One region of the Pontibacter sp. GD13 genome, then DNA from elsewhere that is predicted to be linked to it. Evidence: riboswitches for the same ligand, from Rfam matches in the RefSeq annotation. Region 1 holds a riboswitch; the other holds the start of a gene.
The links. Region 1 has a riboswitch for S-adenosylmethionine ahead of metH (methionine synthase). Riboswitches for the same ligand answer to the same signal wherever they lie in the genome.
Positions count from the first base shown of each region.

Region 2: another riboswitch for S-adenosylmethionine. It lies ahead of AC4BAN_RS11270 (ATP-grasp domain-containing protein); the one in region 1 lies ahead of metH (methionine synthase).

Region 1 covers NZ_JBYZMQ010000003.1:84,132-92,502, reverse strand. Annotated here, with positions in the region: gene metH (methionine synthase) at 1-2,971, opposite strand, end outside; SAM riboswitch class I at 3,045-3,154, opposite strand; gene rpmA (50S ribosomal protein L27) at 3,412-3,681, opposite strand; gene rplU (50S ribosomal protein L21) at 3,754-4,062, opposite strand; gene AC4BAN_RS06860 (hypothetical protein) at 4,796-5,095, opposite strand; gene AC4BAN_RS06855 (hypothetical protein) at 5,164-6,054, opposite strand; gene AC4BAN_RS06850 (ribonucleoside-diphosphate reductase small subunit) at 6,774-7,733, shown strand; gene AC4BAN_RS06845 (ribonucleoside-diphosphate reductase subunit alpha) at 7,829-8,371, shown strand, end outside.
Region 2 covers NZ_JBYZMQ010000007.1:72,849-81,219, reverse strand. Annotated here, with positions in the region: gene AC4BAN_RS11295 (AI-2E family transporter) at 1-573, shown strand, start outside; gene AC4BAN_RS11290 (ABC transporter ATP-binding protein) at 673-1,332, shown strand; gene AC4BAN_RS11285 (hypothetical protein) at 1,747-2,517, shown strand; gene AC4BAN_RS11280 (RecQ family ATP-dependent DNA helicase) at 2,625-4,535, shown strand; gene AC4BAN_RS11275 (LLM class flavin-dependent oxidoreductase) at 4,750-5,784, opposite strand; gene AC4BAN_RS11270 (ATP-grasp domain-containing protein) at 5,787-6,770, opposite strand; SAM riboswitch class I at 7,137-7,238, opposite strand; gene AC4BAN_RS11265 (amidohydrolase family protein) at 7,350-8,371, opposite strand, start outside.

The sequences.
Region 1 (8,371 bases):
ACTGCTTTTCCACAATGTCTTTCAACATTTCCTGCGCATCGGCAAACAGTTTGGTTGCTTCTGCACCCAACTCAGGGTCGTTAAGAATTTTCGGGTATTGCCGCCTCAGCTCCCAGGTATGGAAGAACGGTGTCCAGTCGATGAAAGGGATGATCTCGGAGAGTGGATAATTCGTAAATGTTTTGTTGCCGATAAAGCTTGGTTTTGTTGGGCGTGTAGCTTGCCAGTCTACTTTAAACTTATTTGTACGAGCATCTTTTATACTTACAAAAGCACGGTCTTTGGTTCGGTTATGGTGATCTTCGCGCAGCTTCTCATACGCTGCTTTTATCTCAGCTATGTAGCTTTCTTTGTTGCTGCCAAGCAAGCTGCTCACTACCGTTACGCTACGCGAAGCATCATGCACGTGCACAACCGGCCCACTGTATTGCGGCGCTATTTTTACAGCCGTATGAACCCGCGAAGTAGTAGCCCCACCAATCAGCAACGGAATTTTCATGCCTCGTCGCTCCATCTCCTGCGCCACATACACCATTTCATCCAAAGATGGCGTGATCAAACCACTTAAGCCGATAATATTTACCTGCTGCTTTTGGGCTTCCGTCAGAATCGTATCCAGGTGCACCATCACGCCCAGGTCTATTACCTCATAATTATTACAGGCCAACACAACACCCACAATATTCTTCCCGATATCGTGTACATCACCCTTTACAGTAGCCATCAGTATTTTACCTTGCGAAGAAGAGGAGGAGCCAGCCTTTTCCGCCTCCATGTACGGCAGCAGGTAAGCTACAGACTTTTTCATGACACGGGCACTTTTTACCACCTGCGGCAGGAACATCTTACCTGCTCCAAACAGATCTCCGACAACAGACATACCTGCCATCAGCGGGCCCTCGATCACATCAAGGGTTTTGGCAGCTTTCTGACGGGCTTCCTCAGTATCCTCTTCAATGTACTCTACAATACCTTTTACCAGCGCATGCTTTAAGCGCTCCTCCACGGGGGCCTCGCGCCAGGCACTGTCAGCTGCTGTAGCTGTTTTGCCTTTTCCTCTGATCGTTTCAGCGTAGGCGACCAGTTTCTCGGTAGCTTCAGGATGACGGTTAAAGATGACGTCTTCAATAAGATCACGGAGCTCTTCCGGAACTTCTTCATAAATGCCAAGCATGCCGGCGTTCACAATTCCCATGTCCATACCGGCCTGGATCGCATGATACAGGAAAACGGTGTGCATGGCCTCACGTACGGCATCGTTACCCCGGAAGGAGAAAGACAGGTTACTTACACCGCCGCTTACCTGTGCGTGCGGCAGGTTGGCTTTTATCCACTTTACCGCCTCCATGTAATCAACGGCATAGTTATTATGCTCTTCTATACCTGTGGCAATAGCCAGTATGTTCGGGTCAAAAATGATATCCTGGGGCGGGAAGCCAACCTCATCAACCAGTATGCGGTAGGAGCGCTCGCAGATCTCAATACGACGCGGCAGCGTATCTGCCTGCCCCTGCTCATCAAAAGCCATTACTACCACAGCGGCTCCATACTGCCGCACCTTGCGGGCCAGTTTCCTGAAAGCATTTTCGCCTTCTTTTAAGCTGATGGAGTTAACAATGCTTTTTCCTTGTACACACTTCAATCCAGCTTCGATCACGCTCCATTTAGAGGAGTCGATCATAATTGGCAACCTGGAAATGTCCGGTTCGGAAGCTATCAGGTTAAGAAAGTTTGTCATGGCCTGCTCCGAATCGAGCATCCCTTCATCCATGTTCACATCAATGATCTGCGCCCCGCCTTCTACCTGCTGCTGCGCTACCGATAGGGCTTCCTCAAATTCTCCGTTCACGATCAGGCGCGAGAATTTTTTAGAACCTGTCACGTTGGTACGTTCGCCAATATTTACAAATAGTGTTTCAGGAGTGATGGTGAGGGGTTCGAGGCCGCTGTAACGTGGGAGAGGGGGAACCGGTGAGGGAATATGCGGCTTATACTTTTGAACAAGATCGGAGATAACTCTGGTGTGCATAGGCGTAGTGCCACAACAACCACCAAGAATATTTACTAGGCCTTCCTTCAGGTACTCCTCCACGATACCACCCATCTGCTCGGCTGTTTCGTCGTAGCCGCCAAAGGCATTGGGCAAACCGGCATTTGGGTAGGCGCTGATGTAACAGTCAGAAATACGCGCCAGCTCCTGTATATGTGTTTTTAGTTGGCGGGCACCCAGTGCACAGTTGAAGCCAACACTTAAGATGTTCGCATGCGCGATAGAGTTCCAGAAGGCTTCCACTGTTTGACCGGACAGGGTACGGCCACTGGCATCGGTAATAGTACCGGATACCATGATCGGAAGCTCTTTACCACCATCCTGCACGTACTGCTGTATGGCAAACAGGGCGGCTTTACAGTTCAGGGTGTCGAATACGGTTTCTACCAGCAACAGGTCAGAGCCGCCATCCACCAGGCCGCGCACCTGCTCATAGTATGCCTCTACCAGTTGATCGAAGGTAACGGCGCGGTATCCGGGGTTATTTACGTCCGGAGAGAGAGAAGCGGTCCGGTTTGTCGGACCAATGGCGCCTGCCACAAAGCGGGGTCTGCCAGCCACTTTTGCCTCTATTTCATCTGCTGCCTCACGCGCTATTTTGGCTGATTCGTAATTCAGTTCATACACCAGGTCTTCCAGGTGATAATCGGCCATGGCTATACTGGTTCCGCTGAAGGTATTTGTTTCTACAATATCAGCTCCGGCCTCTAAATACTCGGCATGTATGGATTTAATGATATCGGGGCGGGTAATTGAAAGCAGGTCATTGTTACCTTTCAGATCACCTGGATGATCTTTAAAACGTTCGCCCCTGAAATCTTCTTCTGTTAGCTTGTAGCGCTGAATCATGGTGCCCATCGCGCCGTCAAGCACTAAGATGCGTTCTTTCAGCAGTTGATAAATAGAATGGTTGTACTTCATGTCCGGTGTCTTTCTTCTCGTAAGTCTTCTGCATCAGCTTATCAAGAAGGACACCCTGCCGGGAGGATGGACATTCTTATCTTTTCCAGACGCTTGTTGCGGTTGGAAGGGAATTAGCACCAGGCTTTAACAAGGTTGCTAAGACGTCATCGGGCCCTATCCCTCGGTCTTTCTTGATAAGAAACTGTAAATTATATACATATCCGGTAAATACAAAATTTTGTTGCTCTGTACGCCTTTTTTCGTGCTATAAGTATATATAAACAGAAAGGGACACTATAAGTGTCCCTTTCCTACAGGATCTTTTTCGCTTATTAGCGAATCCGATCCTATGATAGTTTATACGTCCTCCAAAAAGGCCGGTTGCAGTAAAACCAATTTTACATAAAAAAGGGACACCTTTCGGTATCCCTTTTTTATTGCATCAACAGAGCTTGGAATTAAGCCTCTGCCGCTACTTTAGGTACTACAGAAACGTAAGAACGGTTCTTCTTCCCTTTTCTGAACGATACAACACCGTCTGTCAAGGCAAACAGCGTGTGGTCTTTGCCCATACCCACGTTTACACTTGGGTGGTGCGCAGTACCTCTTTGTCTTACAATGATGTTACCAGCAATGATATCCTGGCCACCGTAAATTTTAACACCTAGTCGTTTAGAATGCGACTCACGTCCGTTATTAGAACTACCGGCTCCTTTTTTGTGTGCCATCTTTTTTACTATTTAATTCAGGTTAGCGGGGCGTTGCCTGAAAAGATTTTACGATAATTTTCTTCTTACTGCTTAACCAATGCTCTCGATCAGGACCTTAGTGAAGTGCTGGCGGTGGCCATTCTTCTTGCGGTATCCCTTTCTTCTCTTCTTTTTGAAAATGATCACTTTGTCGCCTTTCACGTTGCCAAGGATTTTTCCAACCACTTTAACACCGCTAACGAAAGGAGCACCTAAAGTAATGCTTCCGTTATCATCAGTAAGAAGAACATTGGTGAACTCTACGGCGTCACCCTCATTGCCGGAAAGCTTGTTAGCGTAGATGAACATGCCGTTCTCTACTTTGGTCTGTTGACCTGCGATTTCTACAATTGCGTACATCAGCTTCAATGTATAATTTAAAATTAGTCTGCAAAAGTACGGCACAAATTTTAAATATGCAAAGGCTTGCTGCTTAATTTATTTGCACAACTATAGCTATAGATTACTGATATAGTAGATAACCAGTGGCCCGACCAGGCTGGATACTGTAACAAAAACAGAGATAAGTGGATGGTCGTGTTTTTTTAGCGGGCAAAGCCAGAAAGCATAACTCCAGCATACCATAACCCGAAAAGTGCAATCCAGCCTGCTACTGGTATATTCGCATAATACTCGCCGCTAAATGTTTGGTGGCCTATTTTATAGGATAGCGCCAGCACCCAGATTAATTTAGTGAATAGTCCCAGCAATGTTAAGCTATAACCTAATTGCTCTACTCTCTCCAGTATTTTAATGTGTCTTCTATCTGTTCGTTTCCCATAGTTACTTCAGTAATTATCAGAACACGAATACCATTACAACTATAAAGGTTATAAGCATCGCAGTAAACACAGCTTTCATAACAACCCTGGCTTTAGTAGGTTCATGCTTATGCCAGAAATATAACAAGAGCATAGTAAACACGGCAATAGCCAGCAATGTAACTTTGCCTGTAGTGGTTGCAATGGAATTGTTTCCAGCTATGTAATGAAAGTACAGCGTTACGGACAGAAATACCTGCGTTACCTGTAGTTTTCTTTTTAAAGATAAATTCATAGCTGTTTGTTGGTTCTGTCTAATTACAAAGCTGCAACTATAGATTTCTGATACAATAAATTGCCAGAGGACCGACAATACCTAACACTGTAAAGAAGATAGAAACAGGTGTGTGGTCATGCTTTTTGTAGCGGGCTAAACCTGAGAGCATAAAGCCGATATACCATAAGCCCAGCGTTACCACCCAAAACCATAGAGCAATTTCGTCCCGACGCCCTTCCAGATGAATCATGACATAGGAAAAATAAATCGGAACAGTCAACCATGTCAGAAGGTAACCTAACACCTCAACTTTACGCCACATTCTGATTCTGAGATCTTCAGCAAATTTATTCATTTTATAAAAATCGTCTAATGTTCAATAAATTATTGAGCAGATAATTAACTTTTGATGCAAGCGAATACTTATTTACACCCATTAATACATAATACATATTCTGATTCTATAATTTGAATATCTTGTACATAGTTAAAATAATAAATTGATCCACATACCGCTGCTGTGCATACTCCGCCTGTAGCTGCCCCTAAAAGCCCTAAACAGCTTCCAATTTTCCAAGCAGTATATGTAGCTGATCCACAAACAGCTGTTAAGCTTACCGCAAGATCCATTTCAGCTTTCCCCTTTTTTGAATTCCTTATAGTTTCACAAGCAGTTTGGCAACTTACGGTGCCACCACCGCCTCCTCCTGGTTGCTCAAGCTGGTCACCACCTCCTACGGTACCACCACCTCCACCCCAACACTCATTACAATTGTTAAAGGGACACTCTACACACACATCAAACGAAGCTACCCCAAAATCGAGTTTGTCAGCAGCAGCTTTATATGCCTTACTATAAACTTCTCTACTAACACTCCCTAAATCAATCCCTTTCAGTTTTAATTCTTCGTTCCGTTTACTAGTTTCAGATAAAAGCTCTGCAAATTCTTTTATGTCTTTAAATCCTAATTCACGAACAAGCACCAGAAAGTCAGCATTTGTTATATTTTTTTGATTGTGTATTGCTGCAACCTTTTTGAATTGTTGCTCGCGGGCCTGCTTGTTACCTAAAGTCTTTAGTTTATGATTTAATATACCAATTACTTTCTTATTAACTCTAACAGACTCTATAAAAGAAGTATCAGCAGCAAGATGTTCTGCTGAATATAAAGCATTTTGCGTGACATGATTAACATCATTACTACTGATAATAACAGGGGTTACCACGTCCTCATCGTTAGAAGAGCATTGAACAAATACTCCGCTTAAAGCTAATGAGGCAACTAATGCAATTTTTGAAATTAAGTGTTTCATTTTTTAGTATTGGATTGTTAAATAAATTGTCTTTCAATACTAATCATATATATATATATATATATATGCAAACATAATCTATAAAAGTTACAATATACTTATACACCAGCTACCTCACTCTGTTTGGGCCTTAACTATAGCCCAACATTACTCTAATGCATATCAGCAACAAGCACATCCCCACACACGTGTGGATAACATTGTTGACATCCACACGTGCATTTTATAAGCTAGTTAAAAACAGCCCCAATCAATTCAAAGTCAGAAACATAACCGCCAGCCAAGTAATCCACATTTTCAACATATACTGTATAAATCCCTGTCGCGGCTCCCACAAATTACTCATCAACTCCCGTTTTACACATACAGCAAACCCCAAATTTAAGCATGTATCTGGCTAAAACACCAGCAGATGACCAGAAAGAGCATTTATCACTGATTTATTGTTTAGTTTATGATATTTTAAGAAAGCTATATAGTTGATAACTTATGTGGATAAAGATGTTTATTTCATTATAACCAACAAGCTGTCAGCCACTTAAAAGAGTGTTAATAAATTGAACAACTTTAGCCCCTTATTTCAAGTTCAAATCTATATATTTGAAGTCACGATGTTACTGGACGCTAACCCAACATGCGCCTGCAACAATTAACACAATGGGGTGTTTTCTAAGCAAACTGCTTACCCCTTCAACCAATAAAACACTTTTTACTTGATTATGGAGCCAATTTTACAAGAAAACCCGAACCGATTCGTCCTGTTCCCAATTCAGAACGATATAGTGTGGCAAATGTACAAGCAGGCTGAGGCCAGTTTCTGGACAGCTGAGGAGATTGACCTGAGCCAGGATCTGAAGGACTGGGAGAACCTGAACGACGGCGAGCGCCACTTTATCACACACGTACTGGCATTTTTTGCGGCCTCGGACGGCATTGTGAACGAGAACCTGGCGATCAACTTCATGCAGGAGGTGCAGTTGCCGGAAGCCCGTTGCTTCTATGGCTTCCAGATCATGATGGAGAACATCCATTCCGAAACCTACTCGCTGCTGATAGACACCTATGTAAAGAAGCAGAGCGAGAAGGATCACCTCTTCAATGCCCTGGAAACAGTGCCATGCGTGAAGCGAAAAGGTGAATGGGCCTTAAAGTGGATCAACAGCGAGGATTTCACTGAGCGGCTGATTGCTTTTGCAGCGGTGGAAGGGATTTTCTTCTCCGGCTCTTTCTGCTCCATCTTCTGGCTGAAGAAGCGTGGCCTGATGCCCGGCCTTACATTCTCTAACGAACTGATCAGCCGCGACGAAGGCCTGCACTGCGATTTTGCCTGCCTGCTCTACTCAATGCTGAACAATAAGCTGCCCGAAGAGCGGGTGCAGTCCATCATACGCGACGCGGTTGACATTGAGCAGGAGTTTGTAACAGATGCTTTGCCGGTAGACCTGATCGGCATGAACTCGAAGCTGATGAGCCAGTACATCGAGTTTGTAGCCGACAGACTGTTGGTGGCGCTTGGCTGCCAGAAGATCTACAACTCCACCAACCCTTTTGATTTTATGGAGATGATCTCGCTGCAGGGCAAGACCAATTTCTTCGAGAAGCGCGTGGGCGAGTACCAGAAAGCCGGCGTAATGGGCGACAAAGACAAGAATATCTTCTCGCTTGACGAGGACTTTTAAGCCTAAACAGTGCGTTACCGGCCTCCTGCACAGGCAGTGGCCTTTCTATATCCTTTAATAAATCGGGCCCTTGACACCCGCTAAATGTATACGCTATGCTAGTAGTAAAACGAGACGGCCGCCGCGAATCCGTCAAATTCGATAAGATCACCGCACGAATAGAAAAACTTTGCTATGGCCTGCACATGGACTATGTGTCGCCTATTGAGGTGGCTAAAAAAGTGATTGACGGCATTTACGATGGCGTGACCACCGTGGAGCTGGATAACCTGGCTGCCGAAACAGCCGCCTCGCTTACCACCAAGCACCCCGATTATGCTACCTTGGCTGCGCGGGTGGCCATCTCTAACCTGCACAAGGTTACGAGCAAGTCGTTTTCGAATACCATGAAGCGCTTGTATACTTACGAGGACCCCAAAACAGGCGAGAATGCCTCGTTGCTGGCCAAGGACGTGTATGAGATCATCCGTAAGCATGCGGCCCTGCTCGACTCTACCATCATCTACGACCGTGATTATAACTACGATTATTTCGGCTATAAAACCCTGGAGCGGTCTTACCTGCTTCGCCTGGATGGCAGGATCATAGAGCGCCCGCAGCACATGCTGATGCGCGTGGCCGTAGGTATTCACAAGGAG
Region 2 (8,371 bases), on a different contig from region 1:
CGGAACCAGCAACGCGTGTTGGAGGTGCTGGATACTTTGTACCAGGTGATGAAAAAATGGTTAGTGGCGGTGCTGATCTCCATGACCATCGTTGGCGTGACCACGGCCATTGCCTTCAAGATTATTGGGATACCCATGGCCTACGCGCTTGCCGTGCTGTCTTTCTTCTGTGAGTTCGTTCCCAACATCGGCCCCTGGCTTGCGGGCATTCCGGCTGTGCTGATCGGGCTCACCATAAGCCCCCAAACCGCTTTGATAGTGGGAGGGGTTTATTTCGCTATTCAGCTTCTGGAGAGCTTCTTGATCACACCCTTAATACTTAAAAAGGCGATTGAACTGCCACCGGCCTTGTTGCTTTTCTTCCAGGTGTTGATCGGTATGCTGGCAGGTGCGCTGGGGCTGCTGCTAGCCGCTCCGCTGCTGGCGGTACTGATGGTTTTAACACGGGAGCTTTGGATAAAAGATGTTATAAAAGCAAAGCCACTGGATGCAGGCGCGCCTAAACCCGATAAGGTTGTGCCAGCAGGCGGTGGGGAAATGATAAGCAGCAAGCGTAGCTTTAAAGATACTTAAGCTGGACGTTATTTGCGGTAAGCATACAAATATGCACTATGTTTTGTAGCTTTGGCTGGTTAAATCTATTTCAAATCCATTCTTTACAATTGCCCTACTGTGCTGCAAGTATCAAACATCTATAAAAAGTACGGCTCCCTGGAAGTACTTAAAGGCATTGATCTGTCTATCATGGCGGGTGAAGTGGTATCTATTGTGGGGGCCTCGGGTGCCGGCAAAAGTACCTTGCTGCACATATTGGGCACGTTAGATACCGCCGACTCCGGCGAGGTAATGTTCGAGGGCAAGAACATTGCCCGGCTCAACACCACCGATATGGCCCGCTTCCGCAACAGGCACATCGGCTTTATCTTTCAGTTCCATAACCTGCTGCCCGAATTCACGGCGTTGGAGAACGTCGCGTTGCCCGGTTTTCTGGCTGGCCGATCCGAAAAGGAAGTGCTCGGTAAGGCGGAGCAACTACTCGATATGCTCGGCCTCTCTGGTCGGCTGCATCACAAGCCTTCTGAGCTATCGGGAGGGGAGCAGCAGCGCACCGCCGTGGCACGCGCACTGATCAACTCCCCCCAGGTGATCTTTGCCGACGAGCCCAGCGGCAACCTCGACTCGAAGAATGCACAGGAACTCCATGATATCTTCTTTCGCTTGCGCAGTGAGTTCAACCAGACCTTCGTCATCGTTACCCACAACGAGCAACTGGCCGAAATGGCAGACCGAACGCTGGTGATGAAGGATGGCATGATCGTACAGGAAGTATAGTAAGTAAGCCCGGTAATAGTATAATACAAACAAAACATTGTACACCCAATCGATCGTGCTTGTGTGGCCCGATGAGCTTATTCACTTGGTGCGGCACGTCTTGTTTGATAAAACCTAGGGTGCAATCCCGGACAATGTACAGCTTTCCTGATGATACTTTTCCTCTCCAAACGCCAGCTATCCAAGGCTCCTTTCCTAAAACTAAACCCTGCAGAAGGGCGTAAATAACCTTTACCCTTTGCACATTTTCAGAGCCGTAAACGCTAGCTTATGCTAAGTACTAAAAAAATTAAAATAAATTTATAACACACTGAAAATCAATGTTTTAAATTTATGTATAAATGTGTTTTTTTGCACTATTTGCTAGTAGGCTGTGTTAATAGTATGTATCCAAATTATGAAAACTAAACTATTATGACTCAACCAAATAAAGAAACAAAGGTGCAAAAGAAACCGAAGGTAGAAAGCTATGATATAGCCAAGTCTGACGAAACGCTCCATTTGGCTATTGACCTGGCAAAGTTTATCAAGGAGAATAAATTGTACCAGAATATTCAGGGCAAGGAGTATGTGAACGTGGAGGGCTGGCAATACGCCGGTTCCAGGTTAGGTATTCTGCCCGTTGTAGAACAGGTCATCAATATCAGTACAGATGACGAGATAAAGTACCAGGCGAAAGTAAACCTGCTTGACCTGCGCAGCCAGCAGGTGGTAGGGGCGGGCTTTGCTATTTGCAGCAACCGGGAGCAGGGTAAGAAATATTACCAGGAGTTTGCCATTGCCTCTATGGCGCAGACCAGGGCAATAGGGAAGGCTTACCGTAATATCCTGGCCTGGGTAATTCGCGCGGCCGGTTACGAGCCAACCCCTTCCGAGGAAATGGACTACGGTGGCAACGAGCAGACAGCTAAGCCAGCGGTGCCTACTGAAAAAAAGGCTACTATGAAATCGTCGGCAGCCACGCCTGAGGCTGAGGAGCAGAACGGCAGCGTGCGCTATGCTTCGGCCAAGCAGAAGGAAGAGATTATCCGGCTGTTGAACAACCCGACCATTACACGCCAGGAAAAGACCAAGATGCTGCTCAACATCAACCGCTTCGATGAGGAGCGCGCGGCCCAGGCCATCGAGAAACTGCAGAAAGTGATCGAGGACCGCGAAGGCAGTCAGTCGTCAGCAGCGGCTTAAATGAATGGACGCACAGCAAGGGCCTGAGCCCCGCTTCTTTGGAAGCGGGGCTTTTTTTTGACTGATTTCTGCCCGCTATACTTTATCTTCGCATCAAAGCATCCCTTTTGCAAGACATCCACCACATTCTGAAAGCCTACTGGGGCTACGACCATTTCCGGCCGGTGCAGGAGGATATTATCCGTTCGGTACTGGCAGGGCAGGACACGCTTGCCCTGCTGCCCACGGGAGGGGGGAAATCGGTCTGTTTCCAGGTGCCGGCGCTGGCCATGGAGGGCCTTTGCCTGGTGGTAACGCCACTGATTGCCCTCATGAAAGACCAGGTGGAGCAGCTAAAGCGGCGCGGGGTAAACGCCGTGGCGATCTACTCGGGCATGAGCCGCCGCGAGATAGACGTGGCCCTGGATAACTGTGTGTATGGTCAGGTGAAGTTCCTCTACCTGTCCCCCGAGCGCCTGCTCACCGATATATTCCGGGAGCGTTTGAAAGGGATGAAGGTGAACCTGTTGGCTGTAGATGAGGCGCACTGCATCTCGCAGTGGGGGTATGATTTCCGGCCGCCCTACTTACAGCTGGCCCAGCTGCGCGACGCGCTGCCCGCTGTGCCCGTTATCGCCCTGACCGCCACCGCCACCGAGCAGGTGCAGCTGGATATACAGGATAAACTGAAGTTCACGAAACTGAATGTGTTTCAGAAAAGCTTCGCCCGGTCAAACCTGTCGTATTCCTGCCTGGCAACCGAGGATAAGACCGGGCGACTGCTCGGGATTTTGCAGCGCATGCCGGGGCAAAGCATCGTGTATGTGCGCAGCCGCAAGCAAACCCTGGAAATGGCCCGGTTCCTGCAAAGCCGGCGCATCGCTGCCGCCGCTTACCACGCCGGCCTGAAGTTTGAGGAGCGGAGCCAGGTGCAGCAAGCCTGGATAGCGGACAAAGTGCGGGTGATGGTGGCCACCAATGCCTTCGGGATGGGGATCGACAAAGCCGACGTGCGCCTGGTGGTGCACCTCGACCTGCCCGAGAGCCTGGAGGCCTACTACCAGGAGGCAGGGCGCGCAGGCCGGGATGAGCGCTATGCCTATGCCACCCTGCTGCTGGCCCCCAACGACACGGCCGAACTGCTCCGTAAAGTGGAGGAGGCCCACCCCCCCGCGGAGTTCATCCGGAGGGTATACCAGTGCCTGGCAAACTATTACCAGCTGGCCGTAGGCAGCGGCTTTATGAGCAACTTTGATTTCGACCTGGCCGCTTTCTCCAAAAACTATAAACTGCCGGCCCTGCAGGTGCACCATGCTATCAAAAGGCTGGAGTCGGAGGGGTACATTCAGCTAAACGAAAGTTACTACGCGCCCTCGCGGTTGCTTATACTTTTAGAGAATACCGCGCTATACGACTTTCAGCTGAAACACCCCGACCACGACAAGCTGATACAGCTGATCCTGCGGGTGTACGGGGGCGAGGCACTGACCACATTTGTGAAGGTATCGGAGAAGAAAATGGCCCTGCAGCTGCGTGTGCCGGAGCAGGAGTTGCGGCGCAAGCTGGAGTACCTGCAAAAGCTACAGGTGCTGGCCTACGAGCCCCAACGCGATTCGCCACAGCTAACCTTTACCAAACCCCGGGAAGGCGCCACCACCTTGCCCCTTGACACCACCAAACTGAACCGGCTGCGTAAGCGGGCACAGGAGCAGGCCAAAGAAATGACGCACTACGTTGCATCCACCACCAGGTGCCGCACCCAGTTGCTCCTGGAATATTTTGGCGAGGTATCGGATACCCGCTGCCGGGTGTGCGATTTTTGTCTGGAAGCGCGTAAAAAGGAGAAGGCAGCGCAGGAGGGAGCGCATCTCCGGGTGAAGCTTCTGTCACTGCTACAGGCAAAGCCCTGCCTGCCCAAAGAACTGGTGGCGGAGTTTGAGCCAAAGCACGCTGAAACAGTTTCCGACCTTATCCGGGAGTTAGTGGACGTGGGGCAGCTAAGGTATACTGAAAGCGGCAAGCTGGAAGTGAATGCGTAGCACCTACTAGCGTTTTGCCTTGTAATTATGCTACCGGCAGATGCCTGTAATGACCTGACTAATAAAATACTCCCTTCTCCTGATACGGGCGAATAACAAGTGTTTGGAGACTGTGAAACAGCGGCGGCAAGCAAAAAACCCCTGCTTCCAAAGGCTGCAGGGGTTCCAGGTAAGATTATTTAGTTGTTTGGTGTATGGCTGGTAGAAGTTCCGTTTAGCCTGCCGCAGAGAAAGAGTGCGCCTTGATCACTGCGTCCGAGAACCTTTCCATCTCCTCTAGCTGCGGGCTGCACTGTAACAGAAAGAAATCTACTCCCACGGCCTCAAATTCTGCGATCCTGTCCTGCACCTGGGCCGGTGTGCCCACCAGGCCGGAGCGTAAGCCGCGGTTAGACACAGAATACTCTTCCAATGAGAGTTGCCCTTCCAACTGGGTGTTTGCCACCCACTGCTGATAGTTGTCGAAGCCAGCGGCTGAGTTCTTCACATCCGTTATCCGCGCAAGTTCCTTTTTAACTTCCCTTTCGCTGTCGCGCACTATACTGTAAGCGGCCACACCATACTTCATCGGGGGCAAGCCTTTCGCCTCTCTTCTAGCTCGCATTGTAGCGATGCGTTTGCCGATAAGCTCCGGGGAGTCGCCATGCATCACGTAGCCATCGCATTGCGAAGAGATAAGCGACTTGGCGGCCTCTGACTCGCCACCGGCATAAATAAAGGGGCGTTTCACGGGCTTGGGCTGCAGAATGTTGTCCTCTACTTTATAGTAGTTGCCTTCGTAGGTCAGGTGGTCCTTCTCCCACACGCTGGTTACCACGTCCAGCCATTCCTTTGTGCGGGCGTACCGGTCGTCGTGCTGCTCGAAGTGGATGCCATACTTTGTTGCCTCATCGCGCCACCACGAGGAAACCACGTTGAGCGAGAGCCTGCCGCCGCTGATGTTGGCAATGTTTGCGGCTTGTTTGGCCAGTATGGCCGGGTTGTGAAAGGTAGGCCGCACCGCCACCATTATTTCAAGTTGCTCAGTAACGGCAGCCAGTGCCGCCGCCGTGGACCAGGCGTCCAGTGAGGGGGCTTCTTTCCCTTTGATGTCGTTCAGGTAAAGCTCAGCGATCAGGGAGAGGCTATAGCCCCAGTCTTCACTTTTCTGCGCCAGTTTTTTCACATACTCCCAGGTAGGGGCCATGCCCTCGTCAGGCACATTGCGGAGCCAGCCTCCAAAAACGGGTAACCAATATCCAAACTGCATAATTACACCTCCTCTAGTTTAAGTTGCGCTTTCTTTTCCAGATAGTCCACTAGGCGAGCGTGCGGATTAAAGCCGATCACGTGCACGGCATCCGCCACAAAATTGGAGAGGGCGTTTACGTCGTAGTAGTAAATCTGCCCGTCACGGTCATCCACGATGTACTCAATGCCACCCACGTCGATGCCAGCCGACTGCACTATGCGCTCGATGGCTTCAATCACTGCCTGATCCGGTGTGAAGGCTTCTACCCGCATGCCGTTTTTGGGTGCGTCCAGGGCGCAGGCGTTACGCACCAATTCCTTGCCAGCAGTGGTCTGGCATATATCGGCAGGGCACAGGTTAAAGCTGTCGCCATCGGTATACACTTTAATGGCATAGAGGTATTTGCCGCTAAGGGTCTCTACCCGACTAATGTGCCCGCCGCGTGCAGGAATAAACTCCTGCACCAGTGCGGTGTGGTCTATACCAAGCTGCACGCTGCCTTCGGCAACCGCAGAGGCCAGATCAGCCGCCGAGTCGTAACGCACAATACCGGCACCACTTCCGCCAATGTTGGCTTTTACCACCACGGGGTAGCGCAACCCGTCCGCTGCTTTCACCGCCTGCGCAGCATGGTTTATCACCCTGGTCTTTGGGTAGGGCAGGCCCAGCTGCTGCAGCAAAACAAGCTGCAGTGCCTTAGAGGCTTCATTTTGAAAGGCCTTGTAGCCGTTTATTACCGGTACCCCCCTGGCTTCTAAGTGTGCCAGCAGGTTTAGGGTGTAAAAGATGCCATTCTCGTTCTGGCGCAGATAAGCAGATGGGCTCATGCGGTTGAAGAACGCACTGTAGGGTGGCTCTTCTTCTGCCACATCAAACTGATGCACGGCCGCATTCAGGCGCACATAAGGGATGCCACGCGCATCCAACTCGTTGAAGAGCGGCTTAAACCACTCTGGGTGCTCATAAAAAATGGCGATAGGTTTTATAGATGATCCTGATGACATAATTCTGATTTTTAAAGGTACAGGTATGAAAGTATAGGTGCGGCATGGCACCTTTTAATGTATCTAACAGGGGTAAAGGGTAAATAGAAGGCAGTTGTCAGCCAACCCCATTATAGAAATGGGCATGGCAGAAAATTGCGATGCTTCTGCTGAAAGCAAAAAAATTAGTAACCCGGGGAAAACGAATAGGGGCTGCCACTGCTGATTTAGCGCAGGGCGAGCGTTACCTGTTTGCTACTGGACTAGCAACAACAGCAACAATAACAAGTAAAAGCAAGCGAATTAGAAACAACGCCAAAGAATGTTTGGTTGTAAGCGGCTACCGGTTTGGCAGGAAGTAGAGGTGATGAATTTTTCATTTTTGTGAATTTATATCCCCTAATAATTTTAGGCAGGAATTAGCACCTGGTTTGAAACTGGTTGCTAGAAGTTCATAGAGCCTGTTCTCTCCCTTCTTCTTTATAAATCAAATACGTGTGAGGGTAATTGATTTTACTGTCACAAATGTCGGGGTAGATTTTTACAAATCCAAATTTATCGAATAAAATAATGTAGGTACATAAACATGCGTAGGCTTTTTTACCTGCCCGGGTTTTGCAGGAGCTCTTGCGGCCTATAAACTTTTCCGCCAAAAATAACGGCGTGTATCTTTTGCGTATTCCGGATGTTCTCCAGCGGATTCCCGTCCAGCAGCACCAGGTCGGCTGCTTTGCCAACTTCTACGGTGCCATACTGCTGGCTGCGTTTCCAGAAGGTGGCCCCGTTTACGGTGGCAGTGCGCAGCGCCTGTGCCGGCGTTAGGCCGGCTTCTACCAGCAGCTCCAGTTCTTTGTGCAGCGATTGGCCGGGGTACACATAGGAGTTAAATGCACCGGCATCGGAGCCGGCCAGTATGGTAACTCCGGCTTGCTGCATGGCGGGCACCATGGAATGAAACCGGGCATTCAGCTCATGCCTGAACTGCACCGCTTCCGCTGTCTGGCTTTTGGCGCTCCTGATCCTGCGCTCGTAGGTTTTAACGATGCCCTTGCCGATGTAGGGCAGCAAGGAGTCGTTGCTGTGGTCTTCATACTTTAACTCGTCGAGCACGCGGCTGATGTATAAAGTCGGCACAACGGCGGTGTTTTTCCGGACCATCTGCTCAAACGTTTGTTGTGCCACGGCAGGGTCGTACGTGTCGTAGAGCAGGTGCAGCGCCTCGTAAAAGCCGATGGGTTTATTTGTGGTCTGGCTGGCCACGATGGCCTGTGTAATACTGTCTTCTTTGGCAGAACCTGCTTTAAAGGCATAGTACAGATGCTCGGTGGCATCCAGGCCCAGGTCAATGGCATCGCCGAGCTTAATGGTGAAAGGCATGTGCCCTGACACCTGCATGCCGCGTTTCTCTGTTTCGGCCACGATCGCCAGAAAAACATCACCGGAAATAGTGCTGTCGTAGATCTTCACAAAGTCCACGCCCAGCTTCTGGAGCGAGTCAACGGCTGCCGGCACCTCTGCCACGGTGGCAACCTCAATAGAGCCCTCCCAGGTCGGGTTCGGCCCGTCCAGTTTTGGGCCCGCTGAAATAATGTGAGGCCCCACCAGTTTGCCGGCTTCAATCT